DNA from 2 places in the Streptomyces sp. NPDC059740 genome. Region 2 is predicted to be linked to the other one. Evidence: predicted binding sites of a transcription regulator. Region 2 holds the regulator's gene; the other holds the start of a gene.
What was found. The regulator HspR, encoded in region 2, represses chaperone genes until heat shock. The targets are predictions, from matches to a motif close to TTGAGNNNNNNNNNCTCAA.
Positions count from the first base shown of each region.

Region 1: the regulator HspR is predicted to act here: its motif matches at 10,359-10,377, upstream of lon (endopeptidase La).

Region 1 is NZ_JBHWGP010000008.1:106,351-122,141, forward strand. It holds gene ACFV3R_RS12885 (transposase) at 166-426, opposite strand; gene ACFV3R_RS12890 (roadblock/LC7 domain-containing protein) at 496-975, opposite strand; gene ACFV3R_RS12895 (nitrate- and nitrite sensing domain-containing protein) at 972-4,697, opposite strand; gene ACFV3R_RS12900 (hypothetical protein) at 5,222-6,067, shown strand; gene ACFV3R_RS12905 (MarR family winged helix-turn-helix transcriptional regulator) at 6,127-6,594, opposite strand; gene ACFV3R_RS12910 (lysozyme) at 6,971-7,837, shown strand; gene lon (endopeptidase La) at 7,904-10,336, opposite strand; gene ACFV3R_RS12920 (spermidine synthase) at 10,523-11,302, shown strand; gene ACFV3R_RS12925 (response regulator transcription factor) at 11,432-12,169, shown strand; gene ACFV3R_RS12930 (ATP-binding protein) at 12,166-13,443, shown strand; gene ACFV3R_RS12935 (multifunctional oxoglutarate decarboxylase/oxoglutarate dehydrogenase thiamine pyrophosphate-binding subunit/dihydrolipoyllysine-residue succinyltransferase subunit) at 13,691-15,791, shown strand, end outside.
Region 2 is NZ_JBHWGP010000050.1:14,571-30,361, forward strand. It holds gene ACFV3R_RS31635 (pyridoxal phosphate-dependent aminotransferase) at 1-549, shown strand, start outside; gene ACFV3R_RS31640 (Uma2 family endonuclease) at 592-1,146, opposite strand; gene ACFV3R_RS31645 (bifunctional metallophosphatase/5'-nucleotidase) at 1,403-3,217, shown strand; gene ACFV3R_RS31650 (YbjN domain-containing protein) at 3,422-3,949, opposite strand; gene clpB (ATP-dependent chaperone ClpB) at 4,139-6,874, opposite strand; gene ACFV3R_RS31660 (TIGR03618 family F420-dependent PPOX class oxidoreductase) at 7,166-7,585, shown strand; gene lepB (signal peptidase I) at 7,810-8,646, shown strand; gene ACFV3R_RS31670 (heat shock protein transcriptional repressor HspR) at 8,750-9,202, opposite strand; gene dnaJ (molecular chaperone DnaJ) at 9,204-10,391, opposite strand; gene grpE (nucleotide exchange factor GrpE) at 10,434-11,129, opposite strand; gene dnaK (molecular chaperone DnaK) at 11,126-12,994, opposite strand; gene ACFV3R_RS31690 ((Fe-S)-binding protein) at 13,368-15,656, shown strand.

The DNA.
Region 1 (15,791 bases), on a different contig from region 2:
CGCGGTCGGCCGAAGTCGTGTCCGACCGCAAAGCGTCGCGTTGCGCTTCGAGCTCACCCCAAGCAGTCGATCACACGAACGGGTGACGCTCCAAGCGCTCGCGGTCCCTGTTACAGGGCTACGACAGACCACCCGTACCCGCCGGCATGGGTGTTCGTGCCACCGTCATCCGCCCCCGGGCGGCCCCAGCCCGCCCTGGCCCGGCTGGACCGGCACGGCCGAGGCGGGCTGGACAACCTCCTTGGCATCAACGGCCATGACGCAGGACCAGCCTCGCTCCTCCAACGCCAGGCGGAAGGAGACGCTACGGCCGTAACCGGCATCCGCCACCAGCAGGGGAACCGCCACCCCCTGCCGCGCGAGCCGATCCAGCAGACCCGGAGCCAGACGCGTCCTGGGCCGGCCCGGCTTGGTGTCCTGGGGCAACAACGTCTCCAGCCCCACCGAACAACACACCCAGCCCCCGGCGCCCTGGCGCGCCCCGCAGGGCCGCCCTCAGCGGACCGCCACCCCGAGGTCCGCGCGCAACTCGGGGGTGAGGACGTGGCCGGCGCGGCTGACGAAGAGGGCGCTGTGGTAGGCGACCGCCTCGGTGTCGCAGTCGGCGTCGGCGTGCACGCCCAGCAGCGAACCGTCGCTGATGGAGGTGACGAACAGGGTGCCGTCGTCCATCGCCACCATGGTCTGGCGCACCACCCCGCCGTCCATCAGCCGGGCCGCCCCGGCGGTGAGGCTGCCGAGGCCCGACACGATGGTGGCCAGGTCGGCGCTGGAGCCTCGTGGCCCACCGCGCGGCCCCGGAGCCGCCACCTCACCGTCCCGCGGCTCGGAGGACAGCAGCAGGAGGCCGTCCGCCGAGACCACGGCCACCGAGCGGATGGCGGGCACTTCTTCGAGCAGCCGGGTGAGGAGCCCGTCCAGCTCCTCACCCCCGGCCGACTGGGGGCCGAACGCAGTGGACGCGTGGGGGGTCACCCGCGTTCCTCCTCGGGGACGTCATCGTGGTGGGGGGCCGTCTCCCCCTCGTCGTCGGCTCGGTAGGTCTCCCTGCTCGGTATGCGTCCGTCCGCCGCGTCACCGGGACGCGGTTCGGGACGCTCGGGGTGGTGTGCCGGCCCGTCAGCCCGCTCGGCGGGGTGCACCCCCGGAGCCTCCGCGTCCCGGGCCGACCGGCCCGCCGCGGCGGGCCCGCCGGTACGGGGTCCGTCCTCGCCGGCGTGCTCGGCCGCCGCAGCGGCCCGCCCCGCCTGTGCGCCACGCTGCAACCCGCCCAGGCGGCGCCGCATGGCTTCCGCGTGCTCGCCGCCGCTGCGGCGCGGCGCGGTGGTCTCGGCCGGCTGCCGGGGCGGCGCCACGCGGGGGGTGCGCTGCGGCAGGCCCGACTCCGCGACGCGCTCCCAGCGCCCGGGCGAGCCCGCGTCCGCCCCGTCCCCCGCAGCGGCCGGTGCGTCCGCCCGGCCGTCCCCGGCGCCGCCGGGCCGCGGGTCGTCGGGACCGGCCTGCCGGGGCACGGTGGGCACCTCCGGGGCACCGGCCGCCGCTGTCGCGGACCGGCTCACCTCACCGGCCGACGTCTCCTCCTCGGGATGCGGCCGGGGCCCGGCAACATCGGCGGCAGGCACCGGAGCCGTCTCGGCACCGGCGGTCCCGGTGGCCGCTCCGGTCCCGGAGGCCTCAGCGGTCTCAGCGGTCTCGGAGGTCTCGGAGGTCTCAGCACTCGTGCCGGCCTCAGCGGCCTCAACCGTCTCGCCGGCCTCTGAGCTCTCGCCGGCCTCAGAGTTCTCGCCGGTCTCAGAGTTCTCGCCGGTCTCGGCCAAGGAGGCGCTCGCGCCGGACTCGGCGGAGGCGTCGGCCGGGGCCGTTCCGGCGGACGCTCCCGTTGCCACCGCCTCGGACTCGGCAGATGCCTCGGGCTCGGCCGGTGTCGCAGGCTCGGCCGGTGTCGCAGGCTCGGCCGGCGCGGGGGCGGACGGCCTCTCGTGGAGGGCGGGCGCGGTGCCGGTGCCCGCGGTGGTCTCCCCGCGGGGGGCGGCCTGACCCGCATCGGCCTCGGCCGTCGCCTGCTCGCCCGCGTCCGCAGCCGCCCGGTCCTGGTGCCGGGGCTCGTCGTCCGCGGTGGCCTCCGGCGCGGGTTGCTCCCGCGCGTCAGGGTCGGAGGCCGGGGTGGTGAGGGCCGCAGCGGCCGGGGCCGAAACAGGGGCAGCGGGGGCGGTGCCGCCCCGCGGGGCGTCGACGAGGGTGTCGCGGCGCCCGGTCAGGAGTGCCGCGGGCAGTTCGACGAGGGCTGCGGTGCCGCCCCACTCCCCCGCCGTCAGCCGGACGCCGACGTCATGGCGGGCGGCGAGCCGCACCACGACGTACAGGCCGAGGCCCAGGGTGTCCAGGGTGCGCTCGGCGGCGGCCGTGCCCGGCTCGGCGAGCAGCGCGTTGATCTCCGCGAGGCGCTCCGGCTCGACCCCGATGCCCTCGTCGGTCACCCGCAGCCGCACCTCGCCGTCCTCGCCGCTCTCGCCGGACAGCGACACCCGGGTGTCGTCGGGCGAGAAGGCGGCGGCGTTGTCGAGGAGTTCGGCTACCAGGTGGCTGACGTCGTCGGCGGCGAACCCGGCGACCTCGGCGCCGGGCGGCAGGTCGGTGATGTCCACCCGCTCGTAGGGCTCGATCTCGCTGACGGCCGCCCGCAACACGTCCACCAGCGGCACCGGCCCCGCGTGGTGGTGGCCCGTGCCCTGCTCGGTGCCGGCCAGCACGATGACGTTCTCGCTGCACCGGCGCATCTGCGCGGCGAAGTGGTCGAGCCGGAAGAGGGTGTCCAGCCGCTCCGGGTCCTGCTCGTGCTCCTCCATCGCCTCGATGACGGCGAGCTGGCGCTCCACGAGTCCCAGCGTGCGCAGCGCCAGGTTGACGAACCGGTTCCGCTCGACCGTGTCCCGCCCGGTGGCCTCCGGCGCGACGGCGTCCGCTCCGCCGGAGGCGAGTCGGGCCGCCAGCTCGTCCCGCTCGCACCGCAGCGCCGCCAGCTGCTCCTGCAGGACGTCGCGCTCGGCGGCCAGCCGCTTGCGCCCGCTGAGCTGCCGGGCCTGCTCGGCGTCGAGCGCGGTCACCCGGCGGGCGAGTTCGGCGGCGTGCTGGTGCAGGGTGTTGACGTGGCGGGCGGTCTTGGCGAACTCGTCGTTGCGGCCCCGGTAGGTCATCGGGCGCTCGACACCCGGGTCGCGGGCCAGCCGTTCGGCCCCGCGCCGGACGGCGGCCAGCGGGTGGGTCAGGGACCGAGCCGCCCACACGCTGACGCCGACGGCGAGCAGCAGGCAGACGCCCAGCAGGCCGATGGCGGTCTCCAGCGCGGTGACGTCCTCGTCCCGCAGCGATGCCAGGCGCGCGGTGTCGGCCGTCGTCATGGCCGACTCCACGCTCCGCATGAGGCCGACCCGGGCGGTGAGGGCGTCCCGCAGCTTCTCGCGGTCCAGGCTGCGGTCGGCGGCGTCCAGGCGCGGTTCGTCGGTGAGGGTGGCGAGGTAGCGCTCGGCCCGGGTGACGTCGGCGCCGTTCACCGTCCGCTGGTAGGCGTCGCGGGCGCCCTGCCGGGCCGTCAGCCGGAAGTCGGCCAGGGCGGCGTCGGAGAGGAAGTCGGCGTGCTGGGCGGCGGTCGTCAGCTCCTGCTGCTCGCCGCCGGCGCCGAGGGCCGCGAGCAGCAGGCCCTGGGCGGCCGCGGCCTGGTCGACGGCGCGGGTGAGCAGCGGCAGGGCCTGCGTGTCGGAGTCCGCGCCGGAGCCGGCCTGGGCACGGGCGGGCAGGTCGCGGGCGAGCGCCGCCCCGATACCGGCCAACGCGTCGATGAGGCGGTTGTACGCCGTGAACGTCTCGGTCGGGGAGGTCTGCTTCGCCAGGGCCGCGCGGCGGACCGGGGCGAGGTCGCGCAGGGCCCGGTCGGCGCTCCGGTAGGCCGGTTCGTCGCCGGAGGTGTCCTGTGCCTCGGTACGCAGCTCCCGCGCCTGCCGGTCCACCCGCTCCCGGTCGGCGGCCGAGGGCGCGGCGGCCTTGGAGACGGCGGCGGGGGTCACCGGGTAGGCCGCGGGGGACGCGGTGCCGCCCGCGGGGAGGCCGCCGAGGACGGCAGGCGCCGGGGTGCCCGGCCCGCCGGTCGGTGCCGGGGCCCGGGACGAGACGCCGGTGCCCGTCCCGCCGCCCGTCAGGCCCGTGCCGGCTCCCGTGGAGCCCGTCGACGTACCCGTGCCGGAGCCCGTGGCGCCCGTCCCGGCCCCGCCGGTGGTGGTGCCCCAAGGTGTCGTCGTCCCGCCGGTGGTGGTGCCGTCCGTGCCGCCGGGGGTGCCGGGGGTGTCGGAGGAACCGGCGGCGGCGAGGTACCCGGTCATCGCGTCGCGCTCGTCGGCGAGGGAGTGCGCCAGCGTCACCGCCCGGGCGTTGAGCTCGGCGAGGTCGACCAGGCGCTGGGAGTCGTGGGTGTCCGCCACCCGCGCGGCGACGACGGGGGCCCCCGCCCCGGCGACGACCACCGCGACCACGGCGACGGCGACCATCAGCCGGTTGCGCACCCGGGCCGGGCGCCTGCCCTCGGAGGTGTCGGGGCCGAAGCCGGCGGGGCCGACGCCCCGGCCGCCCGGCGCGGGGGCCTGCCCCTTGGAGGTCCCGCTCCCGGCCTCGTCCTGAACCCGCTTGTTCCGCACCGCTGCTCGCATTCTCGTCTCACCTGCCCACGCCGTGTGGCACGTGCGGGCTCCGCCGGGCGTCCCTTGCACGGGCGGCCACCGCCGGGCCCGCGGCGACGTATGCGTGCCCGCGCGCGGGGATGTGTTCCAGTCCGGTGTGTGCGCGTCGCGGCGAGTCTGTCAGCCGTGTTCCGGTCCTTCGGACCACGACCCTCGCACCCGCGCCGCGCTGCGGCGCGACAACGGAGAGTCGGCCACCCGAAGGAGTGAACAACATTCGCAAGTTGACCATCAACCTCGGTCAACTCCGATCGTGAGGCGACACCTTACCGCCCGTCGGGCGTCGTTTGGAGAACCGTGAAGCGCCTGGGAAGATGCCCGCCCGCACGCCGTCCCGCCGGAAGCGCCCCGTCCGGCGCCCGCCCTCTCCCCGTCTTGGGACGACTCGACCGGGGCCCTCGGCAGCCCGCCGCACCGGCCGCCCACGGCGCCGGACGGCCGGCGGGCGGAGCCGCCACCGCCGCCGGGCCGGGAGGTGCGGCAGACTGGCCGGCATGCGCGTCGATCTCGCCACCGCTCCGGGGAATCCCCAACACCCCAACGAGGACTTCGTCTCGGTGGCCGTGCCTGCCGCCGGGGAGGGGGGCGCGGCGGTGCTCCTGGACGGCGTCACGCCACCGGAGGGGGACGTGGGGTGCCCGCACGGCGTCCCGTGGTTCACCGCCCGGCTGGGCGGGGCGCTGCTGGAACTGGCGGCCTCCCGGCGCGACATGACGCTGCCCCAGGCACTGGCCGGGGCCGTGCGGCGAACCGCCGACGCCCACCGCGAAACCTGTGACCTTTCTCACCCGCGCACGCCGCAGGCCACCGTGGTGGCCGTGCGCTGGTCGGCGAGCGAGGTCGAGTACCTGGTCCTGTCGGACTCCGTCCTGCTGCTGGAGGACACCGAGGGCCGCGTCGAGGCCGTCCTGGACACCCGCCTGGCCGACCTGCCGTCCGCGCTCCTCGCCCAGCGGGACGCGGTGCGGGCGCTGGCGCACGGGTCCGCCGAGCGGGCCGGGGCCGCTGCCGCCTACGGTCGCGCGGTGGAGGCGCTGCGCAACGCCGAGGGGGGCTTCTTCACCGCGGCCGCCGACCCCGCCGTCGCCGCCCGCGCGGTGACCGGGAGCCGGCCGGTCGACGACCTGAGCGCCTTCGCCGCCCTCAGCGACGGCGCGAGCCGCTGGGTCGAGGTGTTCCACGAGGGCGACTGGACGGACACCATGGCCCTGCTGCACCGGACCGGCCCGCAGCAACTCCTCGACCGGGTCCGCGCCGCCGAGGCCGCGGACGCGACGGGGACGGCGCACCCGAGGGGGAAGGTGCGCGACGACGCCTCGGCGCTCTACGTGCGTCCCTGACAAGGCGGTGCGCCACACGCCCGGCCGGCCGCCGTTCCCCGCAGGTGGGCCGGGGCCGGTCAGCCCCGGTCGTCCTCCAGTTCCTGTTCGGCGTTCATCCGGTGGAGCAGCCGGGAGAGTTCCGCGACCTCCGCACGGTCCCAGGAGGCCAGCCGCCGGGCGTAACGGGCACGGCGGGCCTCGCGGACCCGGGTGAAACGGTCCAGGCCCTCGTCCGTCAGCCGCACGAGGACGGCGCGCCCGTCGGCCGGGTCGGGTTCGCGGGCGATCAGCCGCAGGTCCTCCAGCGCCCGGAGCTGCCGGCTTATGGTCGCCTTGCCCACACCAAAGTACCCGGCCAGTTCCGTGGCGCGTTGCTGCCCGGCGTCGGCCAGCCGCACCAGCAGTCCGTACGCCGCGGCCTCCAGGTCGGGGTGGACCTCCCGGGCCATCTCCCCGGAGGAGGCACGCGCCCGGCGCAGGAACACCGAGAGCTCCCGCTCCAGGGCCAGGAACTCGTGGTCCACACCAGGGGGGTCCTCGGACACAGGCCCGTCCTCCGTCTCGGTGTCCCGCACGTCAGCGCCCCTTCCCGCTCCGTCATCGCTGAAAGTTTCCTTCACCGCGAGAACCGCACCCCTCCTGCTGCCGCACCCGGTGACGCCGAAGTCCGTGGTGACGGGCCCCTCGCCCGCGGTCGGGCAAGTATTTCGCAGGCCCAGACCAACGGCAGACCCAGGGGCGCTTCCCTCCACTCATCTACGCGCGTATCGTCTGGGCCGCGCGATGGCATGACCACACCAAACGGCGGTCCGGTCACAACTGATCGGCCAGTCGTGTCCTGGTAGGCGTGGCCCGTGTCGTCGTGGTGCACCCCTCCCACGTCCCCCCTGAAGGATTCGACCGAGATCCTCGGAGGCAGTCATGCCCGTGCACAGATCCGGCTCCGTCCGCACCCGCCTCGCGTCCCGCCGCTCCCCGCTCCGGATCGGAGCCCTGGCCGTCGCCGCCGGCGCCCTCCTCGTCGGCGCCACCGGGGTGGCCGGCGCCGCCGCCCCCCACAAGAGCCCCGAGCCGCTCCACCCCGACCTGGACTACGCCGGCTCGCAGATCGCCAGGCACGAGGGGACCGCCGGCGGCAGGGCCACCCCCAACCCGCTGGTCGCCACCACCGAGGGGGTGGACGTCAGCAGCCACCAGGGCAGCGTCGACTGGGCGACGCTGTGGAACTCGGGTGTGAAGTTCGCCTACGTCAAGGCCACCGAGTCCACCAGTTACACCAACCCCTCCTTCGCCCAGCAGTACAACGGCTCCTACAACGTCGGCATGATCCGCGGCGCCTACCACTTCGCCACCCCCGACACCTCCAGCGGCGCCGCCCAGGCCACCTACTTCCTGGCGCACGGCGGCGGCTGGTCCAAGGACGGCAAGACGCTGCCCGGTGCCCTGGACATGGAGTACAACCCCTACGGCGCGACCTGCTACGGGCTGAGCGCGGCCGGCATGGTCAACTGGGTCAAGGACTTCACCTCCACCTACAAGGCGAAGACCGGCCGCGACCCGGTGATCTACACCTCCACCAGCTGGTGGACGCAGTGCACGGGCAACTCGGCGGCCTTCGGGTCGGTCAACCCGCTGTGGATCCCGCGTTACGGCTCCTCGGTGGGCACCCTGCCGGCCGGCTGGGGCTTCCACACCATCTGGCAGTACACCTCCACCGGCCCGACCGTGGGCGACCACAACAAGTTCAACGGTGACCTGAGCCGGGTCCAGGCCCTCGCCAACGGCTGAGGCCGCACGCCCGGTCCGGCGAGGGGGCACGTCCCCACCGTGCCCCCTCGCCCCGCGACGCGGTGCTCAGGCCGCCACGGGCACCTCGGCGGAGGCGTCGCCGGACTCCTCGGCCCGGCCCCCGGGGGCCAGCGCGAGTTCCAGGACCTGCCGGACGTCCGAGACGGGGTGCACCTCCAGCCCGGCCAGCACCTCGGCCGGCACGTCGTCGAGGTCGGGCTCGTTGCGCCGCGGGATCACCACGGTGGTGATGCCGGCACGGTGGGCGGCGAGCAGCTTCTGCTTGATGCCGCCGACCGGCAGCACCCGCCCGGTCAGCGACACCTCGCCGGTCATCGCCACGTCCGGCCGCACCCGGCGCCCCGACAGCAGCGAGGCGAGCGCCGTCGTCATGGTCACGCCCGCACTCGGGCCGTCCTTGGGCACCGCGCCGGCCGGCACGTGCAGGTGGACCCCGCGCTCGCGCAGGTCGCCCACCGGCAGCTCCAGCTCCGCGCCGTGGGAGCGCAGGAAGGACAGCGCGATGTGCGCCGACTCCTTCATGACGTCGCCGAGCTGGCCGGTGAGGGTGAGGCCGGTGGCCCCCGTCTCCGGGTCGGCCAGCGAGGCCTCGACGTAGAGCACGTCGCCCCCTGCCCCGGTGACGGCGAGTCCGGTGACCACGCCGGGCACGGCGGTGCGCCGCTCCGCCGGGTCCTGCGCGGCCTCCGGGGTGTGGTGCGGGCGCCCGATCAGCCCGCGCAGCTCCTCGGGCCCGACGGTGAACGGCAGCTCGCGCCGGCCCAGCTCGTGGTCGGCCGCCACCTTGCGCAGCAGCCGGGAGACGGACCGCTCCAGGTTCCGCACCCCGGCCTCCCGGGTGTACTCGCCGGCGAGCCTGCGCAGCGCCTCCTCCGTCACGTCCACCTCGCCCGGCTCCAGGCCGGACCGCTCCAACTGGCGCGGCAGCAGGTGGTCGCGGGCGATGACCACCTTCTCGTCCTCGGTGTAGCCGTCCAGCCGCACCAGCTCCATGCGGTCCAGCAGCGCCTCCGGAATGGCCTCCAGGACGTTGGCGGTGGCCAGGAAGACGACGTCGCTGAGGTCGAGCTCGACCTCCAGGTAGTGGTCGCGGAAGGTGTGGTTCTGCGCCGGGTCGAGCACCTCCAGCAGCGCCGCCGCCGGGTCTCCGCGGTAGTCGGCGCCCACCTTGTCGATCTCGTCGAGGAGCACGACCGGGTTCATGGACCCGGCCTCCTTGACGGCGCGCACGATGCGGCCGGGCAGCGCGCCCACGTAGGTGCGCCGGTGCCCGCGGATCTCGGCCTCGTCGCGCACACCGCCCAGCGCGACCCGGACGAACTTCCGCCCCATCGCGCGGGCCACCGACTCGCCCAGGCTCGTCTTGCCGACCCCGGGCGGCCCGACCAGTGCCAGCACCGCGCCGCCCCGCCGGCCGCCGACCAGGCCGAGGCCGCGCTCCGCCCGCCGCTTGCGGACGGCCAGGTACTCGGTGATGCGGTCCTTGACGTCGTCGAGGCCGGCGTGGTCGGCGTCCAGGACGGCGCGGGCCCCGGCGATGTCGTAGGCGTCCTCGGTCCGCGTGTTCCAGGGCAGCTCCAGGACGGTGTCGAGCCAGGTGCGGATCCAGCCGGCCTCCGGGTTCTGGTCCCCGGCGCGCTCCAGCTTGTCGACCTCCTTCAGGGCGGCCCGGCGCACCTCCTCGGGCAGGTCGGCGGCCTCGACGCGGGCCCGGGGGTCCTCGCCCTCGTCCCCCGAGTCGCCGCCGAGCTGCGCCAGCTCCTTGCGGACGGCCTCAAGCTGACGGCGCAGGAGGAACTCGCGCTGCTGCCGGTCCACGCCCTCCTGGACGTCCTTGGCGATGGACTCGGCGACGTCCTGTTCGGCGAGGTGCTCGCGCAGCCACTCGGTGGCGAGCCGGAGGCGGGCCACCGGGTCGGTGGTCTCCAGCAGCCGGACCTTCTGCTCGGTGGTCAGGAACGGCGAGTAGCCGGAGTTGTCGGCGAGCCGGCCCACGTCCTCGATCTGCTGGACGCGGTCGACGACCTGCCAGGCCCCGCGGCGGCGCAGCCAGCTGGTGGTGAGCGCCTTGTACTCGGTGACCAGCTCGGTCACCGCCCCCGGCAGCGGCTCGGGCGCGGCCTCGGCCACGACGGTGCCTTCCACCCAGAGGGCGGCGCCGGGCCCGGTCGTGCCGGCGCCGATGCGGACGCGTTCCAGGCCGCGGATGAGGGCCCCGGGGTCTCCGTCGGAGAGGCGGCCGACCTGCTCGATGCGGCCGAGGGTGCCGACGGAGGCGTACCGCCCCTCGGTCCGCGGGACCAGCAGGACGCGGCCCCGGCCGGCGTGGGAGTCCTCGGGTGCGGCGGCCTGGGCGGCCTCGACCGCGGCCCGCACCTCGGTGTCGGACAGGTCCAGCGGCACCACCATGCCGGGCAGGACGACCTCGTCGTCGAGCGGCAGGACCGGCAGGGTGAGCGGTGCAGACGTCGAAGCCATGATCTCCCCTTCAGCAGGCAAGTTGAGCAATGGTCGCTCAAGCTCTGGAGGGATCAATGCCCGCGGCACCCCCGGTTGTTCCCGGCCCCACCCCGCCCGCTGTTCGCCGTCAGCGATCACCTGCCTGCCGGGCCACGCGGGAAAGCGCTTGCCCACCCACCCCGGGCAGGGGCCAGGATGGGCCCCATGCCTACCCCTCCCACCCCAGCGCAGGAGAGCCCGCAGACCCTCGACCGGCGCGAGGGTCCGTACGGCGAGGTGGTGCTGCGGCGGCGCGGCACCCACTTCGAGATCATCGCCAACGGCTGCTTCCTCATGGACACCTCCGACGGCCGTTCCGAGCGGCTGCTGGTGGACGCGGCACTCGACGCGCTGCCCGCCGACCGGGAGCGGCCCGCGCTGCTCGTCGGCGGCCTCGGGGTGGGGTTCTCACTGGTGCAGGCGGTGCAGGAGCCGCGCTGGGGCCGGATCACCGTGGTGGAGCGCGAACCCGCGGTGATCGACTGGCACCGCGACGGCCCGCTCGCGGCGCTCACCGCCCCAGCCCTCGCCGACCCCCGCACCGAGGTCCTCGCGGCGGACCTCCTGGACCACCTCCGGCTCGTCGCGGACACCCCGCAGCGGCCCGGGGGCGAGGGGTGCTGGGACGCGCTCTGCCTGGACGTGGACAACGGCCCCGACTGGACCGTCACCGAGGGCAACGAGGGCCTGTACGCCCCGGCCGGGCTGGCGGCCTGCCGGGACGCCCTCACGCCCGGCGGCGTCCTGGCGGTATGGTCCGCGCAGCCCTCGGCGGCCTTCGAGGAGGCGCTGCGGGGTGCCGGTTTCGTCTCGGTCCGTACCGTTGAGATCCCTGTCGTCCGAGGTGTCCCCGACGTGGTGCACCTCGCACGCAAGGCCGCTGAGAACGCCGTCGGCCCCTGCCCGTACGCTGCTGGCAGCACATACGCTGTGACCGGCGCGTGAGCGGCACCCGTCCCCACCGGGCGACCGGAAGGCGACGACCGTCGGCACTCACGCATGGTGACCAGTCGTACACGCCGTGAGGCCGCGGCAGGATGCGGACCGAGACACGGGGACATGCAGGGGCGGGCGATGGAGCAGACACAGACCACCCAGGGCGCGGCAGCGGCTACGCCCGGCGCACAGCGCCGCGTACTCGTCGTCGAGGACGACCCGACGATCGTCGACGCCATCGCGGCGCGGCTGCGGGCCGAGGGCTTCCAGGTGCAGACCGCCGGCGACGGCCCCTCCGCGGTCGCCGCCGCCCAGGCGTGGGAGCCGGACCTGCTGGTCCTGGACGTCATGCTGCCGGGCTTCGACGGCCTGGAGGTGTGCCGCAGGGTGCAGGCGCAGCGTCCGGTGCCGGTGATGATGCTGACGGCCCGCGACGACGAGACGGACATGCTCGTCGGGCTGGGTGTCGGCGCGGACGACTACATGACCAAGCCGTTCTCCATGCGGGAGCTGGCGGCCCGGGTGCACGTCCTGCTGCGCCGGGTGGAGCGGGCCACGCAGGCCGCGCACACGCCGCGCGGCGGCAGCCTGCGCCTGGGCGAGCTGGAGATCGACCACGCGCAGCGCCGGGTGCGGGTCCAGGGCGAGGACGTCCACCTCACGCCCACCGAGTTCGACCTGCTGGTCTGCCTGGCCGGCACGCCCCGGGCCGTGCTCTCGCGCGAGCAGCTGCTCGCGGAGGTCTGGGACTGGGCCGACGCCTCGGGCACCCGCACCGTCGACAGTCACATCAAGGCGCTGCGCCGGAAGATCGGCGCCGAGCGCATCCGCACGGTCCACGGCGTCGGCTACGCCCTGGAGACCCCCCAGGCATGAACCTCCCCGGGCCGCGCAAGTCCACCGACCGCCTCGCCGCCCTGACCCGCTCGGGCCCCGCCCGTGCGGTGACCGCGTGGGTGCGCGACTGGCCGTCCGCGCGGGCCCGGCGGGCGGCGCAGCGCGCACGGCGCTGGTCGGCGCCACGCCTCCAGAGGCCGTCCTGCCCCTCCTGCCTGCGGCAGTGGTGGGGGCGGATCTGGGAGGCGCTGCGCCCGCTGGACCCCTACCGCTCGGTGAAGGCCGCGCTGGGCGCGCTGGTGGTCGTCTCGGTGGTCATCACCACGCTGCTGGTCTTCGTGGCGCTGCACTCGGAGACCGAGCTGCGCGTCATCACCGTCTTCTCGATCATCGCCTCGCTGCTGGTCACCCAGTTCGTGGCGAACGGGCTCACCGCCCCGCTGGGTGAGATGACCGACGTCACGCGGGCGATGGCGCAGGGTGACTACACCCGTCGGGTCCAGCTCAGCCGCCGCGACGAGTTCGGGGAGCTCGCCGAGTCCTTCAACCAGATGGCGGCCGATCTGGAGGGGGTGGACCGGCACCGCAAGGAGCTGGTCGCCAACGTCTCGCACGAGCTGCGCACCCCCATCGCGGCGCTGCGGGCGGTCCTGGAGAACGTGGTCGACGGGGTGATCGAGCCCGACCCGGAGACCATGCGCACCGCGCTGCGGCAGACCGAGCGCCTCGGCCGGCTGGTGGAGCACCTGCTGGACCTCTCCCGCCTGGACAACGGCGTGGTGCCGCTGCACGCGTGGCGCTTCGAGGTGTGGCCGTACCTCTCGGGGGTGCTCAAGGAGGCCAACATGAGCCGCGGCGCCACCACGCTGGGCACCCCCGGCTCGGGCACCCACACCCGTACCGACGTCCACCTGCACCTGGACGTCTCGCCGCCGGAGCTGACCGCCTACGCCGACGCCGAGCGCCTGCACCAGGTGGTGGCCAACCTCATCGACAACGCCATCAAGCACAGCCCCCGGCACGGCAGGGTCACCGTGCGTGCCCGTGGCGGCGAGGCGCCCGAGAGCCTCGTCCTGGAGGTCCAGGACGAGGGCCCCGGGATACCCGCGGCCGAGCGGCTGCACGTCTTCGAGCGGTTCAACCGGGGCGGCCCGGGGACCTCGGGGCCGGGGACCGACGGCGGCACGGGGCTGGGCCTGGCCATCGCACGCTGGGCCGTCGATCTGCACGGCGGGCGGATCGGGGTGGCGGAGTCCGAGCGCGGATGCCGCATCCGCGTCACTCTTCCGGGTAGTGGCTCGGCGCGAGGCTGACCGTGGGCCGAGCGTGTCCACTGCCGTAGGGTCGGCTGCGGAACCACGGATTCCGCAGCTTGTCGATCATTCGTACCCGACAACGGGCAAACCCCGTGTGTTTCCCGCTCGAACCTGCCCTGAAACCCGCTCGGAAATGTGACCTAGGCGACGAAGGGCCTCCCGGACTGCACCGAAGGTCATAACAGGCGTAGCCTTTATTCCCGCTGTCCATCACCTCAGGAAGCGGAAGAGGGCGGTTGCCGCCGTGTCGCCACAGTCCCCCAACAGCTCGAGCACTTCGACCGATCAGGACGCCTCAAGCGCGTCTCCGTTCGGCTCCAACGAGTGGCTCGTCGATGAGATCTACCAGCAGTACCTCCAGGACCCGAACTCGGTAGACCGAGCCTGGTGGGACTTCTTCGCCGACTACAAGCCGGGCGGTGCCACCGCTCCGGACTCGGCGTCCGGGGGTCAGGCCGCGGCGCGGCCCGCCGCGAGCGCCCCGGCCCAGTCCCCCGCGACTCCCTCTCCGGCGCCGCAGGCCGCCACCGGCACGCCGGCACGCCCCGAGCCCGCCAAGGCGGAGCAGCCGAAGGCCGCCCCCGCCGCGCAGCCCAAGCCCGCCGCACAGGCCAAGCCGGCCGCCGCCGCGCAGCCGAAGGCCGCGGCGAGCACCGACGCCGAGGCGCCGAGCGGCCCGGAGTTCGTCACGCTGCGTGGTCCGGCCGCCGCCGTGGCCAAGAACATGAACGCCTCGCTGGAGCTGCCCACGGCCACGTCCGTGCGCGCCGTCCCGGTGAAGCTGCTGTTCGACAACCGCATCGTGGTCAACAACCACCTCAAGCGGGCCCGGGGCGGGAAGGTCTCCTTCACCCACCTCATCGGCTACGCCATGGTGCAGGCGCTCAAGGCCATGCCCTCGATGAACCACTCGTTCACCGAGAAGGACGGCAAGCCCACCCTGGTCAAGCCCGAGCACGTCAACCTGGGCCTGGCCATCGACCTGGTCAAGCCCAACGGTGACCGCCAGCTCGTCGTCGCCGCGATCAAGAAGGCCGAGACCCTCTCCTTCTTCGAGTTCTGGCAGGCCTACGAGGACATCGTCCGCCGGGCCCGGAACAACAAGCTGACGATGGAGGACTTCACCGGCGTCACCGCGTCGCTGACCAACCCCGGCGGCATCGGCACCGTCCACTCGGTGCCGCGCCTGATGCCGGGCCAGGGCCTCATCATCGGCGTCGGCGCCATGGAGTACCCGGCCGAGTTCCAGGGCACCTCCCAGGACACCCTGAACAAGCTGGGCGTCTCCAAGGTCATGACGCTGACCAGCACCTACGACCACCGGGTCATCCAGGGTGCGGCCTCCGGCGAGTTCCTGCGCATCATGAGCCAGCTGCTGCTCGGCGAGAACGACTTCTACGACGAGATCTTCAAGTCGCTGCGCATCCCCTACGAGCCGGTGCGCTGGCTGAAGGACATCGACGTCTCCCACGACGACGACGTCACCAAGGCCGCCCGCGTCTTCGACCTCATCCACTCCTACCGGGTCCGCGGCCACGTCATGGCCGACACCGACCCGCTGGAGTACACCCAGCGCAAGCACCCCGACCTCGACATCATCGAGCACGGCCTCACCCTGTGGGACCTGGAGCGCGAGTTCGCCGTCGGCGGCTTCGCCGGCAAGTCGATGATGAAGCTGCGCGACATCCTGGGCGTGCTGCGCGACTCGTACTGCCGCACCACCGGCATCGAGTACATGCACATCCAGGACCCCAAGCAGCGCAAGTGGATCCAGGACCGGGTGGAGCGCGGCCACACCCAGCCCGAGCGCGAGGAGCAGCTGCGCATCCTGCGCCGCCTGAACTCCGCCGAGGCGTTCGAGACCTTCCTGCAGACCAAGTACGTCGGCCAGAAGCGGTTCTCGCTGGAGGGCGGCGAGTCCGTCATCCCGCTGCTGGACGCGGTGCTCGACTCCGCGGCCGAGGCCCGCCTGGACGAGGTCGTCATCGGCATGGCCCACCGCGGCCGCCTCAACGTCCTCGCCAACATCGTCGGCAAGTCCTACGCGCAGATCTTCCGGGAGTTCGAGGGCAACCTCGACCCGAAGTCGATGCACGGCTCCGGCGACGTGAAGTACCACCTGGGCGCCGAGGGCACCTTCACCGGCCTGGACGGCGAGCAGATCAAGGTCTCGCTGACCGCGAACCCCTCGCACCTGGAGGCGGTCGACCCGGTCGTGGAGGGCGTCTCCCGCGCCAAGCAGGACATCATCAACAAGGGCGGCACGGACTTCACCGTCCTGCCGGTCCAGCTCCACGGTGACGCGGCGTTCGCGGGCCAGGGCGTGGTCGCCGAGACGCTGAACA
Region 2 (15,791 bases):
CACCTCGTCTTCGACGGCGAGCACGTGCCGTTGATCTCGCTGCCCGGCATGCGCGAGCGGACGGTGTCCATCTCCTCCTCGGGCAAGACCTTCTCCTTCACCGGCTGGAAGGTCGGCTGGGTCACCGGCGCCCCCGCCCTGGTGACCGCCGTCCGCACCGCCAAGCAGTACCTGACGTTCGTGAGCGCCGGCCCCTTCCAGTACGCCGTCGCGGAGGCCCTCCGCCTGCCCGACACCTACTTCGCCGGCCTGACCGAGGACATGCGCGCCAAGCGGGACCTGCTCTCCGGCGGTCTCGCGGACGCCGGTTTCGGGGTCCACCGGCCGCAGGGCACGTACTTCGTCACGACCGACATCGCGCCGCTGGGCGAGAAGGACGGCTTCGCGTTCTGCCGCGCCCTGCCCGAGCGCTGCGGCGTGGTGGCCGTCCCCAACGCCGTCTTCTACGACGACCCGGACGCCGGCCGGACCCTGGTGCGGTTCGCCTTCTGCAAGCGCACCGGCGTGCTGGACGAGGCGGTGACCCGGCTCCAGGGGCTGGCACCCTGACCCGCGCTCCGCCCCGGCCCCCCGGCCCGACGCCGGGGGCCGTCAGCCCGCGTCCCCCTCGGGCGTCGGCCTCGGAAGCTCGTCGAGGTCGAGGGTGAAGGTACGGCCGTCGGCCAGGGGGATGGGAAGCTTGCCCGTGCCGTACTTGTGGGTGTGCGCCGCGATGTAGCCGGTGCCGGTCGGCTGGGTGTGCAGGACGACCTCCTGGGCGTAAGGGTCGACCACCAGGTAGACGGGGATGCCGTAGCGGCCGTACTTCGCGGTGCAGTCGTCGTAATCCCTGCGTGCGGAGGAGGTCGAGACGACCTCGGAGATCAGCAGGACGTCTTCGAAGCTGTAGCGCCTTCCCTCCCGGCGGGCGTCCTCCCGGAGGATCGCCAGACCGGGGGCGGAGTTCTCGTCGGCGGGAAAGTCGATGGAGACATCCGATGCGGTTTTCGCATGGCGTCCGAGAGACACGATCGTGTCGTACTGCATCGACTTGATCGTGCTGGAGAGCTCGAAGCTCTGCGGAGTCATGATCACCTTTCCGTCAGCTCCGCACAGGACCGTGTATCCCTTGGGGAACTCCGTGTGCACGATCGCATCGACGCTCATGGACGGCTCCTTCCCGTTCGTGGTCAGGGTACGACCGACACAGGGCCGTGTCGTCGCACGCATCCGGGCCATGCCGCACCCCCCGGGACCGCCACCCGGCACCGGCGGCTCCCCCGGGACCGTCCCCGCGCAACCCCTGTCGCCCCCACCGTCCCATGGGCCAGAATCTACGCGCGTCACCACCCCAGCCCGCACCGCACAGTCGTCCCCCGGGTGAGCGCGCCGGGCGGCGGCAGCACCCACAACAGGAGATCGGATGCCCCTCAACCGCAGGGACTTCATCAACCGCTCGGCCGTCACCGGCGCGGGCCTCGCCCTGGCCGGCACCGCCGAGACCGTGGCCGCGGCGCCCGCCGGGGCCGCCACCCGCCACGGCCACCGGCCGAAGACCGCCTCGCTGCGCGTACTGGGCACCACGGACCTGCACGGTCACGCCCTGAACTGGGACTACTTCACCGACGCCGAGTACGACGACGCCGACCACAACGACGTCGGCCTCGCCAAGATCGCCACCCTGGTCGCCCAGGCGCGTCAGGAGAAGGGGCACGAGCGCACCCTCCTGCTCGACGCCGGCGACATCATCCAGGGCACCCAACTCTCCTACTACTACGCCCGCGTGGAGCCCATCACCGGCACCCGGAGCGGTCCCCGCCACCCCATGGCGCTGGCCATGAACCACCTGCGCTACGACGCCGCCGCCCTCGGCAACCACGAGTTCAACTACGGCCTGCCGCTGCTCCGCGCCTTCCAGGAGCAGTGCGACTTCCCGCTGCTGGCCGCCAACGCCGTGGACGCCACCTCGCTGCGGCCCGCCTTCCCCCCGTACGTGGTCAGGCGGGTGCCGGTCGAGGGCGGCCCGGACGTGAAGGTGGGCATCCTGGGGCTGACGAACCCCGGCATCGCCGTCTGGGACCGGAACAACGTGCAGGGCAAGCTCGCCTTCCCCGGCCTGGTGGAGCAGGCGAAGGTCTACGTGCCCCGGCTCCGTTCCCTGGGCTGCGACGTCGTCTTCCTCGTCAACCACTCCGGCATGGACGGCGGCACCTCCTACGGTGACGCGGTGCCCTACCCGGAGAACGCCTCCTCGCTGGTGGCGGCGCAGGTCCCGGGCATCGACGCGATCCTGGTGGGCCACACCCACGTCGAGCGCCCGCAGACCGTCGTCACCAACGAGGCCACCGGCCGGCCCGTGGTGCTCTCCGAGCCGCTGATGTGGGGGATGCGGCTGAGCGTCTTCGACATCGACCTGACGTGGTCGCGCGGCGGATGGCAGGTCAGCAAGGTCACCGCCGAGGTCCGCAACGCCGCCACGGTGCCCGAGGACGCGGCGGTGGCCCGGCTGGTCAGGGACGAGCACCGGAAGGTGGTCGCCTACGTCAACCAGGTCGTCGGGACGTGCACCGCGACGATGTCGGCCGCCGAGTCGCGGTACCGGGACACCCCGATCGTCGACTTCCTCAACCAGGTGCAGGCCGAGACGGTGAGCGCCGCGCTGGCCGGGACCGAGCACGCCGACCTCCCGGTGCTCTCACAGGCCTCCCCGTTCTCCCGGACCGCCGTCATCCCGGCCGGTCAGGTCACGCTGCGGGACGTGGCCGGGCTCTACGTCTACGAGAACACCCTGGACGCCAAGATCCTCACCGGCGCCCAGGTCAAGGACTACCTGGAGTGGTCCGCGGCCTACTTCACGCAGACCGCGCCCGACGCGCCCGTCGACGTGGACAGGCTGACCGGTGCGAACAACACCCCGGACTACAGCTACGACGTGCTCAGCGGCGTCAGTTACGACATCGACATCTCCCAGCCGGTCGGCTCCCGCATCACCGGGCTCAGCCACGCGGGGGCGCCGATCGACCCGGCCGCGCAGTTCGTGCTGGCGGTCAACAACTACCGCTCGGGCGGCGGCAGCAACTACCCGCACGTCGCCGCCGCCACCTCGGTCTGGTCCTCCTCCGAGGAGATCCGCAACACGATCATCGCCTGGGTGCAGAAGCACGGCACGATCGACCCGACCGCCTTCGGCGCCGACCACTGGCGGCTCACCCGCGCCGGTGTCCCGGTCTTCCCCTGACCCGTGACCCGCCGCTTCCCGTCACCCCGTCCTCCCGTGACACCCCTCTACCCGTGACCGTTCGGGGCTACCCGTGACCGTTCGGGACAGGGAGACGCGACAGGGCCCGGGTCTCCGTGGGTGGAGGTCCGGGCCCTGTCGTGAGCGGGTCGCCGTCCGGCGGCTCCGCGCGGTGGGCGCGGTGGGCGCGGTGCGGCGCTGGGGTCAGCCCTCGTCGTCGGGCTTGTCGTTGCCCTCGATGTCGGCCTCCAGGCCGAGCTGCTCCACGAGCCACTTGTCGAACTCGATGGAGGCGCGCACCCAGCTCACCGTGGAGGAGACGAAGTGCTCCAGGGAGACCCCGGTGCCGATCAGCATGGAGGCCTCGCCGATGAGGCGGACGCTGCCGTCGTCGTGGGTGTGCGTGTAGATCTTGGGCCAGAGGGTCCGGCGGTTCCAGTCGTCCAGCGCGTCGAGGAGCTTCGGGCGGTCCTCGATGGTGTGCGGCCGGTCGTAGAAGGTGCGGACGGAGAAGACCTGCTGCTCCTCGTCGCCACGGAACATGAAGTACGTGCGGAACTGCTCCCACGGGGCGGCGAGGTCGCCCTCGTCGTCTACGACGTACTTCAGCTCCATCTGGTCGAGCAGCTGCTTGACCAGGTCCTGGTCAGGCACGATCGGGCCCTGCGGTCCCGTCGGCTGCGGTTCGGGCTGGCCCCCGAAGTTAGGAATCGAGGACGGGTCGATAGTCACCGTGGAAGTCCCTTCGTGGTGGTCCCTTCCATCCTCCCCCACACCCGCCCCGTCCTGGCAAGCCCGGCCGGAGCCCGTGTCGATCTCCCCGGTACGGGCTCCTCCCCCTGCCTCGCCCGGCCCCCGCTCGCGGCCGGGGCGGGCCGGGCGCGGCGGGCCGGGTGGGGCGGACGGGACGCGTCCGGCGGCTCAGTCCGCGCTGCCGCCGGGCCCCGCCGCAGCGGCCGAGGACGACGCCGTCTCCTTGGTGAGGCTGGGCCCGGCCCCACCCCGGGGCCCCTCGCCGCCGGAGGTGACGGCGAGGGCCGATCCGTCCGGGGCGACCTCGACGCGCACCGTGTCGCCGTCGGCGATCCCGCCGGCGAGGATCTCCCGCGCGAGCTGGTCCCCGATGGCGGTCTGCACCAGGCGGCGCAGCGGCCGGGCACCGTAGGAGAGGTCCGGTCCGGGGCCGCCCTGCGGCTGGTCGACGACCGGTTCCTGGCCGAGCCAGGCCAGCCAGGTCAGGGCGCGGTCGCTCACGTCCAGGGTGAGGCGGCGCTCGGACAGGCGGCGCTGCAGGTGCGCGATCTGGAGCTGGGCGATGCGTTCCAGCTGGTCGGTGCCGAGCGGGTGGAAGACCACCACGTCGTCGAGGCGGTTGAGGAACTCGGGACGGAAGGAGGCCCGCACGCTCTCCAGCACCTTCTCCTCCTTCTGGCCCTCCTTGAGAAGGGGGTCCATGAGGAACTGCGAGCCGAGGTTGGAGGTGAGGATGAGGAGGGTGTTGCGGAAGTCGACGGTGCGGCCCTGGCCGTCGGTGAGGCGTCCGTCGTCCAGCACCTGGAGCAGGATGTCAAAGACATCGTGGTGCGCCTTCTCCACCTCGTCCAGCAGGATCACGCTGTAGGGGCGGCGGCGGACGGCCTCGGTGAGCTGGCCGCCCTCCTCGTAGCCGACGTAACCGGGGGGCGCGCCGACGAGCCGGGCCACCGAGTGCTTCTCGCCGTACTCGCTCATGTCGATGCGGACCATCGCCCGCTCGTCGTCGAAGAGGAAGTCGGCGAGCGCCTTGGCCAGCTCGGTCTTGCCCACGCCGGTGGGGCCGAGGAAGAGGAACGAGCCGGTGGGACGGTCGGGGTCGGCGATGCCGGCGCGGGTGCGGCGCACCGCGTCGGAGACGGCGCGCACCGCCTCGCGCTGGCCGATCAGCCGCCGGCCGATCTCCTCCTCCATGCGCAGCAGCTTCTGGGTCTCGCCCTCCAGCAGGCGGCCGGCGGGGATGCCCGTCCAGGCGCCGACGACGTCGGCGATGTCGTCCGGGCCGACCTCCTCCTTGACCATGCTGGAGGTGGTGGCGGCCTCCTGCTCGGCCTCCGCCTCGGCCTCGGCGGCCTCCTCCAGTTCGCGCTCCAGGGCCGGGATCTCGCCGTAGAGCAGCTTGGAGGCGGTGTCGAAGTCGCCGTCGCGCTGGGCGCGTTCGGCCTGTCCACGCAGCTCGTCCAGCTTCTCCTTCAGCTCACCGACGCGGTTGAGGGACTGCTTCTCCTTCTCCCAGCGGGCGGTGAGGCCGCGCAGCTCCTCCTCGCGGTCGGCAAGGTCGCGGCGGATCTTCTCCAGGCGCTGGAGGGAGGCGGCGTCACTCTCGTTGCGCAGCGCCAGCTCCTCCATCCGCAGCCGGTCCACCGAGCGCTGGAGTTCGTCGATCTCGACGGGTGAGGAGTCGATCTCCATGCGCAGCCGGGACGCCGCCTCGTCGACCAGGTCGATGGCCTTGTCGGGCAGGAAGCGGGAGGTGATGTAGCGGTCGGAGAGGGTGGCCGCGGCGACGAGGGCGGAGTCGGCGATCTGCACCTTGTGGTGCGCCTCGTAGCGGCCCTTGAGGCCGCGGAGGATGGCGACGGTGTCCTCGACGTTCGGCTCGGCGACCAGCACCTGCTGGAAGCGGCGCTCCAGCGCCGGGTCCTTCTCGATGCGCTCGCGGTACTCGTCCAGCGTGGTGGCACCGACCATCCGCAGCTCGCCGCGGGCCAGCATGGGCTTGAGCATGTTGCCCGCGTCCACCGAGGAGTCGCCGCCGGCGCCGGCGCCGACCACGGTGTGGAGTTCGTCGATGAAGGTGATGATCTGGCCTTCGCTGGACTTGATCTCGGCGAGGACGGTCTTGAGGCGCTCCTCGAACTCACCGCGGTACTTGGCGCCCGCGATCATCGCGCCGATGTCCAGCGAGACCAGGCGCTTGTCGCGCAGGCTCTCGGGGACGTCGCCCTTGACGATGCGCTGGGCCAGGCCCTCCACGACGGCGGTCTTGCCGACGCCGGGCTCGCCGATGAGCACCGGGTTGTTCTTGGTGCGGCGCGAGAGGACCTGCACCACGCGGCGGATCTCCTGGTCCCGGCCGATGACCGGGTCGAGCTTGCCCTCGCGCGCGGCGGCGGTGAAGTCCGTGCCGAACTTCTCCAGCGCCTTGTAGGTGCCCTCGGGGTCGGCGTTGGTCACCCGTTGCCCTCCACGGCTCTCCTCGAAGGCGGCCACCAGCTTCTTGGCGGTCGCGCCCTGCTTCTCCATGACCTCGGCGGTCAGCCCGCCCTGCGCGGCGATGCCGATGAGCAGGTGCTCGGTGGAGACGTACTCGTCCCCGAGCTCGCGAGCGCGCCGGGAGGCGTCGCTCACCGCGGCCAGCAGTTCCCGGTCGGGTTGCGGCGGCGCGACCGTGGAGCCCTGCACGCTCGGCAGGGCGGCCAGCCGTCGTTCCGCGCCGTCGCGCAGGGCGGCGCTGTCGGCGCCGACGGCGGCCAGCAGGTCGGTGATGTTCTCGTTGTCCTGCCCGGCCAGCAGCGCGAGCAGGAGGTGGGCGGATGTCATGTCCGCGTGTCCCGAGGCGACGGCTCGCTCGTTGGCGGCGTTCAGCGCCTCACGGCTCCTGTTGGTCAGCTCCGCGTCCACGGGTGCGTGCTCCTCCTTCTGACGTGCTCTGGCGTCGACGACCGAGGTCGTGCCGGGGCCTCCACCGGACGGCTCCCGTCTTGCCTACACCAACCTTCGATAAGTTGAGTCTATTCCACTCAAGGTGTTGGTGGCCAGCGGCTCGACCCCTCGTCGCGAGGGCCGGGACCGGGTTCCGGGTGCCCACTCCGGGCGCCCCGCGGCGTCCCGGGAGCCTCGCCGGTCCGTCCCGGCCGGCCTCCCGCGGGGCCACCGCAGCGCTCGCCCTCCCGGCCCTCTACCCTCGCTGCCATGGCCCACGACCTGCGCGCCCTGCCCGAGGCCTACCTGGACTTCTGGCGCGAGCCGCACCTCTCCACCCTCACCACGCTCCGGCCGGACGGCACCCCGCACGTCGTCCCGGTCGGCGTCACCTTCGACCCCGCCACGCTCACCGCCCGGATCATCACCTCGGGCGACAGCCGCAAGGCCGTCAACGTGGCCGCGGCCGGCGCCGCGGGCCTGCCGGTGGCCGTCTGCCAGCTCCAGGGCCGCCACTGGGCCACCCTGGAGGGCACCGCCCGCCTGCGCACCTCGCCCGAGGCCGTCGCGGACGCCGAGGACCGCTACGCCGAGCGCTACGGCCACCCGCCGCGGCCCAACCCCAAGCGGGTCGTGCTGGAGCTGACCGTGACCCGGGCCCTCGGCAACGTCGGCCGTCCGGCCGCCTGACGGGCCCGGCCCGGTGCGCGTCCCGGCTCCGCCTCCCCCACCAGGGGTTTCCCCGCCCGGCCGGGCTCCGCACCGCCTCCGGGGCCACCCTCGCGTACCGCCGCGAGCCCCCGCCTACCGCCTCCCTTCGGACACATCCACCACTCCCGTCCCGAATCCACAGCTCACAGGGCTACGATCCGGGAGGACCGCAAGCCAGCCCGAGCAACACGGGGGATGATCAGGTGCCGTCATGGAGGCGTGGACAGGACGCACGGCGTGCCGGTGAGGAGCAGGCCGACGCCGCCTCGTCCAGCCGTGAGGAGGGCCCCGAGGGCCCGGGCGCCACGGCGGCCGGTGGCGACGGCGGCGAAGGCCCCGGCACCGCGTCCTCCCGGGGCGGGCGCCGCCGGCACCGCCGTGAGGCGGCGCCCCGACCACTGTGGAAGGAACTCCCCCTCCTGGTGGTCGCGGCGCTGGTACTGGCCCTGGTCATCAAGACCTTCCTGGTCCAGGCGTTCTCCATCCCCTCGGGGTCCATGGAGAACACCCTGCTGGTGGGCGACCGCGTCCTGGTCGACAAGCTGACCCCGTGGTTCGGCTCCGAGCCCGAGCGCGGCGAGGTGGTCGTCTTCCACGACCCGGGCGGCTGGCTGGCCGGCGAACCGGCCACGCAGACCAACGCCCTGCAGGACGCCCTGGCGTTCGTCGGGCTCTCCCCCTCCTCCGACGAGCGCGACCTGATCAAGCGGGTCATCGGCGTCGGCGGTGACACCGTCAAGTGCTCGGGGACGGGACCGGTGCGCGTCAACGGCAAGGCGCTGGACGAGCCGTACGTCCAGCCCGGCAACACCCCGTGCACGCAGGGGCGGTCCTTCACCGTCAAGGTGCCCAGGGGCGACATCTGGGTGATGGGCGACCACCGCCAGGACTCCGCCGACTCCTCCTACTGGCACCAGGTCAGGCCGGGCCACGAGTTCGTCCCCGTCGACGACGTGGTGGGCCGGGCCTTCGCCGTGGCCTGGCCGATCTCGCAGTGGACCACGCTGCCGGTGCCCTCGACGTTCAAGCAGCTCGGCTGAGCAGCGCCTCCGGGCCGCCGGCCGTGAACCGGCCGCCCGGACGCACCGAAGGGGCCGGGAGTTCTCCCGGCCCCTTCGGCCTGCCTGTTCCCGCCCGCCCGCGCTACTTGTCCCGCTTGGGGCGCCAGACCACCAGTGCGCTGGTCTGCTGCACCTCCTGGTACGGGACCAGGTCGCGGCGGTAGGAGGCGTGGACGGCCGCCTCCCGCTGCCGCATGGCGGTGGCCGCGCCGTCCAGGGCGCCCTGGAGTTCCACTACGCGCTGCTGGAGTGCGGCGACCTGGTTCTCCAGCTCGATGATGCGCTTGATGCCCGCGAGGTTGATGCCTTCTTCCTGGCTGAGCTGCTGCACCTGGCGGAGCTGCTCGATGTCCCGGGCCGAGTAGCGTCGGCCCCGGCCCGCGGTGCGGTCGGGGGAGACGAGCCCGAGACGGTCGTACTGCCGCAGAGTCTGCGGGTGCAGGCCGGACAGTTCGGCCGCGACGGAGATGACGTAGACCGGTGACTCTTCGGTGAGTTCGTAGGGGTTACGACCGCGCCCGACGCGGTTGTCCATCTCATGCTCCCTTCGCGGCCTGGAACAGCTCCGCCCGCGGATCGATGTCCGCGGTCGCCTCTCGGTAGGTCTCCAGCGCTTCCCTGGCCTTGTCGTCGAGATCCCTGGGCACTGCGACCTCGATGGTGACCAGCAGGTCGCCGCGCGTGCCGTCCTTGCGCGACGCCCCCTTGCCCCGGGCGCGCATGGTGCGGCCGTTGGGGGTTCCCGCCGGCAGCCGCAGCGTCACCGGCGGCCCGCCCAGCGTCGGCACCCGCACCTCGCCGCCGAGCGCGGCCTCGGCGAAGGTGACCGGCACCGTGACGGTCAGGTTGTCGCCCTTGCGGCCGAAGACCGGGTGGGCGTCGACGTGCACGACGACGTAGAGGTCACCGTGCGGTCCGCCGCGCTCACCGGGTGCGCCCTTGCCCCGCAGCCGGATGCGCTGCCCGTCGGACACGCCCGCCGGGATGCGCACCTGCATGGTGCGGGCGCTGGTGGCCCGGCCGCTGCCCTTGCAGACCTCGCAGGGGTTCTCCGCGATCAGGCCGCGGCCCTTGCAGTCGCCGCACGGGTCGGTGAGCGAGAAGCCACCGCCGCCGCCCCGGCTGACCTGGCCGGTGCCGACGCAGGTCGGGCAGACCCGCGGGGTGCCGTTGCGGTCGCCGGTGCCGTTGCACGCCTTGCAGGGCTCCTGGCTCGACATCCGCAGCGGGACCGTGGCCCCGTCCACCGACTCGCTGAAGCTGAGCGTGACCTCGGACTCGATGTCCTGGCCCCGCCTCGGCTGGGTGCGGGTGCCCGTGCCGCCGCGGTTGAACAGCCCGCCGAAGACGTCCCCGAGGCCGCCGCCGAAACCACCCGCGTTCCCGGCGCCGCCCGCTCCGCCCGGGGCGCCGCCGAAGAGGTCGCCCAGGTCGAAGTTGAAGGTGCCGCCGCCGGCTCCGCCCGGTCCGGGCCGGAAGCCGCCGCTGCCGAACAGGGCGCGGGCGTCGTCGTACTCCTTGCGGCGCTTGGGGTCGCCGAGGATCTCGTTGGCCTCGCCGATCTCCTTGAACCGCGCCTCCGCCTTGGGATCGTTCTTGTTGGCGTCCGGGTGGTTCTCGCGGGCGAGCTTCCGGTACGCCTTCTTGATCTCGGCTTCGGTGGCGTCCTTGGGGACGCCGAGGACCTTGTAGTAGTCCTTCTCGACGAAGTCCTTCGTGCTCATCCTCGACGTCCCTCCTCTCGTACCGTCTCCCGCCGACCGGGCTCAGGACCCCTCGGGGCCACCGTTCTCCTCGTCGGCGGTCTTGCCTTCGGCGCCCGACGCCTCCTCGCCCTTGGCGCCCTGGGCGCCCGGCTGCGGTTCGGCGACGGCCACCCGCGCGGGGCGCAGCGTGCGCTCGCCGATGCGATACCCCGGCTGGAGGATCGCCACGCACGTCGTCTCGGTGACGTCCGGTGCGTAGCTGTGCATCAGCGCCTCGTGCACGGTCGGGTCGAAGGCCTCGCCCTCTTCGCCGAACTGCTCGAGCCCCATCTTCTGGGTCACCGACTCCAGCGACTCGGCCACCGACTTGAAGCCGCCGACCAGCTCGCCGTGCTCACGGGCCCGGCCGATGTCGTCCAGCACCGGCAGCAGCTCCGACAGGAGGTTCGCGGAGGCGACCTCCTTGACGGCGACCCGGTCCCGCTCCACCCGGCGGCGGTAGTTCTGGTACTCCGCCTGGAGGCGCTGGAGGTCGGCGGTGCGCTCGTTCAGCGCCGTGCGCACCTGGTCGAGCTGCGCGGTGAGGGCGACGTCCTGCGCGCCCTTCGCGTCCTTGTCCCCGGCCGGGGCCGGGCCCGCCTCTTCAGCGGACCCGGCGCCCGGCGCCGCGTCGTCCCGGGACTGCGCGGCGTCGGACTGTGCGGCCTCCTGAGGGACGTCGGGCTTCTCGTCGAAGCCCCCGGTCTCCTCGGTCACGCGGCACCACCCTTGCTGTCCTTGTCGTCGTCCACGATCTCGGCGTCGACCACGTCGTCGTCGGCCTTGGCCTGCTCACCGGCGGCACCGGCACCGGCGGCGCCCTCGGCACCACCCGCGGCCTGCGCGTCGGCGTACATGGCCTGGCCCAGCTTCTGGCTGACGGCGGCGACCTTCTCGGTGGCGGTGCGGATCTCCGCGACGGCCTCGGGGCCCTCGCCCTTGAGCTTCTCCTTCAGCTCGGCGACCGCCTCCTCGACCTCGGTCTTCACCTCGGCCGGGACCTTCTCCTCGTTGTCCTTGAGGAACTTCTCGGTCTGGTAGACGAGCTGCTCGCCCTGGTTGCGGGACTCGGCGGCCTCGCGGCGCTTGTGGTCCTCGTCCGCGTACTGCTCGGCCTCCTGGCGCATGCGGTCGACCTCGTCCTTCGGCAGCGAGGAGCCGCCGGTGACGGTCATCTTCTGCTCCTTGCCGGTGCCGAGGTCCTTGGCGGTGACGTGCATGATGCCGTTGGCGTCGATGTCGAAGGAGACCTCGATCTGCGGCACGCCGCGGGGGGCCGGCGGCAGACCGGTCAGCTCGAACATCCCGAGCTTCTTGTTGTACGCCGCGATCTCGCGCTCGCCCTGGTAGACCTGGATCTGCACCGACGGCTGGTTGTCCTCGGCCGTGGTGAAGATCTCCGAGCGCTTGGTCGGGATCGTGGTGTTGCGCTCGATGAGCTTGGTCATGATGCCGCCCTTGGTCTCGATACCGAGGGACAGCGGGGTGACGTCCAGCAGGAGGACGTCCTTGACCTCACCCTTGAGGACACCGGCCTGGAGGGACGCGCCGATGGCGACGACCTCGTCCGGGTTGACGCCCTTGTTGGCGTCCTTGCCGCCGGTCAGCTCCTTGACCAGGTCGGCGACGGCCGGCATACGGGTCGAACCGCCGACGAGGACCACGTGGTCGATCTCGGACAGGTTGATGCCCGCGTCCTTGATGACGTTGTGGAACGGCGTCTTGCAGCGCTCCAGCAGGTCGGAGGTGAGCTGCTGGAACTGGGCCCGGGTCAGCTTCTCGTCGAGGTGCAGGGGGCCCTCGGCGGAGGCGGTGATGTAGGGCAGGTTGATCGTGGTCTCGGTGGACGAGGACAGCTCGATCTTCGCCTTCTCCGCGGCCTCGCGGAGGCGCTGGAGAGCCATCTTGTCCTTGGAGAGGTCCACGCCGTGGCCGCTCTGGAACTGCTTGACCAGGTAGTCGACGACGCGCTGGTCCCAGTCGTCACCACCGAGGTGGTTGTCACCGTTGGTGGCCTTCACCTCGACGACACCGTCGCCGATCTCCAGCAGCGAGACGTCGAAGGTACCGCCACCGAGGTCGAAGACCAGGATGGTCTGGTCTTCCTTCTCCATGCCGTACGCGAGCGCCGCGGCGGTCGGCTCGTTGACGATGCGCAGGACGTTCAGGCCCGCGATCTCGCCGGCCTCCTTCGTCGCCTGACGCTCGGAGTCGTTGAAGTACGCCGGAACGGTGATGACCGCGTCGGTGACCTTCTCGCCCAGGTAGGCCTCGGCGTCACGCTTCAGCTTCTGAAGGATGAACGCGGAGATCTGCTGGGGGTTGAAGTCCTTGTCGTCGAGGTTGATCTTCCAGTCGGTGCCCATGTGGCGCTTGACCGAACGGATCGTCCGGTCGACGTTGGTCACCGCCTGGCGCTTGGCGACCTCGCCGACCAGCACCTCGCCGTTCTTGGCGAAGGCGACGACGGACGGCGTGGTCCTGGCGCCCTCGGCGTTGGTGATGACGGTGGGCTCACCGCCTTCGAGAACACTGACGACGGAGTTCGTCGTGCCCAGGTCGATGCCGACCGCACGTGCCATTTTGAGATCCTCCATGACTTGAGTGGAACAGGCTCAAGCGTGCCTGAGCGGCACAACCCTGTCAAGCAAGGTGAGCCAGGCCCGCTCAACTTTTATTCGGGACTTACGATCAGGCCCTCCCGCTGAACCGTAGGCGGTCACCCCCGCGCCCCACAAACCGGGCAGACCCGGCGCCCTCGCCGGCCGCCACTCGGCCCCGAGGGCCGTCCGCGACGCAGATCACCGGCCCGCCGCCTTCATGCACGCCGCGATACTGGGTAACCTCAGCGCAAAAGCAAAAAGTTACCGCTTAGTAGTGTTGCCGCCTGGACCTCGCCGGCGCCGGTCCCCGTGCCGCCAGGCCCCGCTCACCCCCTGGCTTGAGGAGCCATCCATGCAACTCGCCGCGATCCTCGTGTCGCTGGTCCTAGCCGTGGTCGGCGTCGCGCTGTTCGGCCGCGTCATCGCGCACTTCGTGCGCTTCTTCAAGCTCGGCGCACCCGTCCCCGCGGGCACCCGCACCGACGAACCCACCCGACGCGTCCTGACCGTGGCCAAGGAGTTCCTCGGCCACACCCGGATGAACAAGTGGGGCATCGTGGGCGTGGCCCACTGGTTCGTCGCCGTCGGCTTCTTCTCCCTCGTCCTGACCCTGGTCAACGCCTTCGGCCAGCTCTTCCAGGCCGACTGGATGCTGCCGGTCATCGGCGACTGGGTGGTCTACGAGTGGTTCGTCGACTTCATCGGCGTGATGACCACCCTCGGCATCCTCACCCTGATCGTGATCCGGCAGCTCAACCTGCCCGGCCGCGCCGGGCGCAAGTCCCGCTTCACCGGCTCCAACCTCGGCCAGGCGTACTTCGTCGAGGCCGTCATCCTCATCATCGGCCTCGCGATCCTCACCCTGCGCGGCCTGGAGGGCGCCCTGACCGGCGTGGACCACTACCAGGCGGGCTTCTTCGTCTCCTACCCGCTGGTCCTCGCCTTCAAGGGGCTGAGCGTCAGCACGCTCCAGAACCTCGTCTACCTGACCGCGACGATCAAGATCGGCACGTCCTTCGTCTGGATGATCGTCGTCTCGCTCAACGCCGACATGGGTGTGGCCTGGCACCGCTTCCTGGCGTTCTTCAACATCTTCTTCAAGCGGGAGAACACCGGCCGCACCGCGCTCGGCCCGCTGACGCCGATGACCTCGGGCGGCAAGGAGATCGACTTCGAGCACGCCTTCGACGAGGACAATGAGGAGGAAACCGTCTTCGGGGTCTCCCAGGTCGAGCACTTCTCCTGGAAGGGCATCCTCGACTTCTCCACCTGCACCGAGTGCGGCCGCTGCCAGTCGCAGTGCCCCGCCTGGAACACCGGCAAGCCCCTCTCGCCGAAGCTCATGATCATGGCGCTGCGGGACCACAGCCACGCCAAGGCCCCGTACCTCATGGCCGGCGGCGGCAAGACCATGGAGGGCGAGGAGAAGGCGAGCGCCGAGCAGCTCGCCGAGGTCCCCGCGGCCGCCCTCGCCGAGGCCGAGCGCCCGCTGATCGGCACGCTGGAGGAGAACGGCGTCATCGACCCGGACGTCCTGTGGTCCTGCACCACCTGCGGCGCCTGCGTCGAGCAGTGCCCGGTCGACATCGAGCACGTCGACCACATCGTCGACATGCGCCGCTACCAGGTCATGATCGAGTCCAGCTTCCCCAGCGAGGCCGGCACGATGCTGAAGAACCTGGAGAAGAAGGGCAACCCCTGGGGCCTGGCCAAGAAGCAGCGCCTGGCCTGGCTCAAGGAGGTCGACTTCGAGGTCCCGGTCGTCGGCAAGGACGTCGAGGACCTCACCGAGGTCGACTACCTGTACTGGGTGGGCTGCGCGGGCGCCCTGGAGGACCGCGCGAAGAAGACCACCAAGGCCTTCGCCGAGCTCCTGCACATCGCGGGCGTGAAGTTCGCGATCATGGGCGGCGACGAGAAGTGCACCGGTGACTCCGCCCGCCGCCTGGGCAACGAGTTCCTCTTCCAGCAGCTCGGCGCCGAGAACGTCTCGATGCTGAACACGGCCTTCGGTGAGGACGAGGACGACCCGGCCACGAAGAAGCCGAAGGCGACGAAGAAGATCGTCGCCACCTGCCCGCACTGCTTCAACACGATCGCCAACGAGTACCCGCAGCTCGGCGGCGAGTACGAGGTCATCCACCACACCCAGCTGCTCCAGCACCTCATCGACGAGGGCCGCCTCACCCCGGTCACCCCCGTCGAGGGCCTGATCACCTACCACGACCCCTGCTACCTGGGCCGCCACAACAAGGTCTACACGCCGCCGCGCGAGATCATCGCCAGCGTCCCGGGGGTGCGCAGCGAGGAGATGCACCGCCACAAGGAGCGCGGCTTCTGCTGCGGCGCGGGCGGCGCCCGGATGTGGATGGAGGAGCGGATCGGCAAGCGCATCAACAACGAGCGCGTGGACGAGGCCCTCTCCCTCAACCCCGACATCGTCTCCACCGCCTGCCCGTTCTGCCTGGTCATGCTGACCGACTCGGTCAACGGCAAGAAGAACGAGGGCCAGGCCAAGGAGTCCGTCCAGGTCGTCGACGTCGCCCAGCTCCTGCTGGACTCGGTGAAGGCCCCGGCCGGCGGCGAGGGTGACGGCGACAGCGAGGGTGCGACCGCCCCCGAGCCCGAACCCGCCCGGTAGACCCGCACGCCCCACCCGCGACGGCCGGTCCCGACCCCGGGGCCGGCCGTCGCGTCGTCCGTCCGGTCCCTCCCCCACCGGCCCCCGCCCCTCGGCGACGCGTCCACCGGGCCCTTAGGGGTCCTTGCCATATGC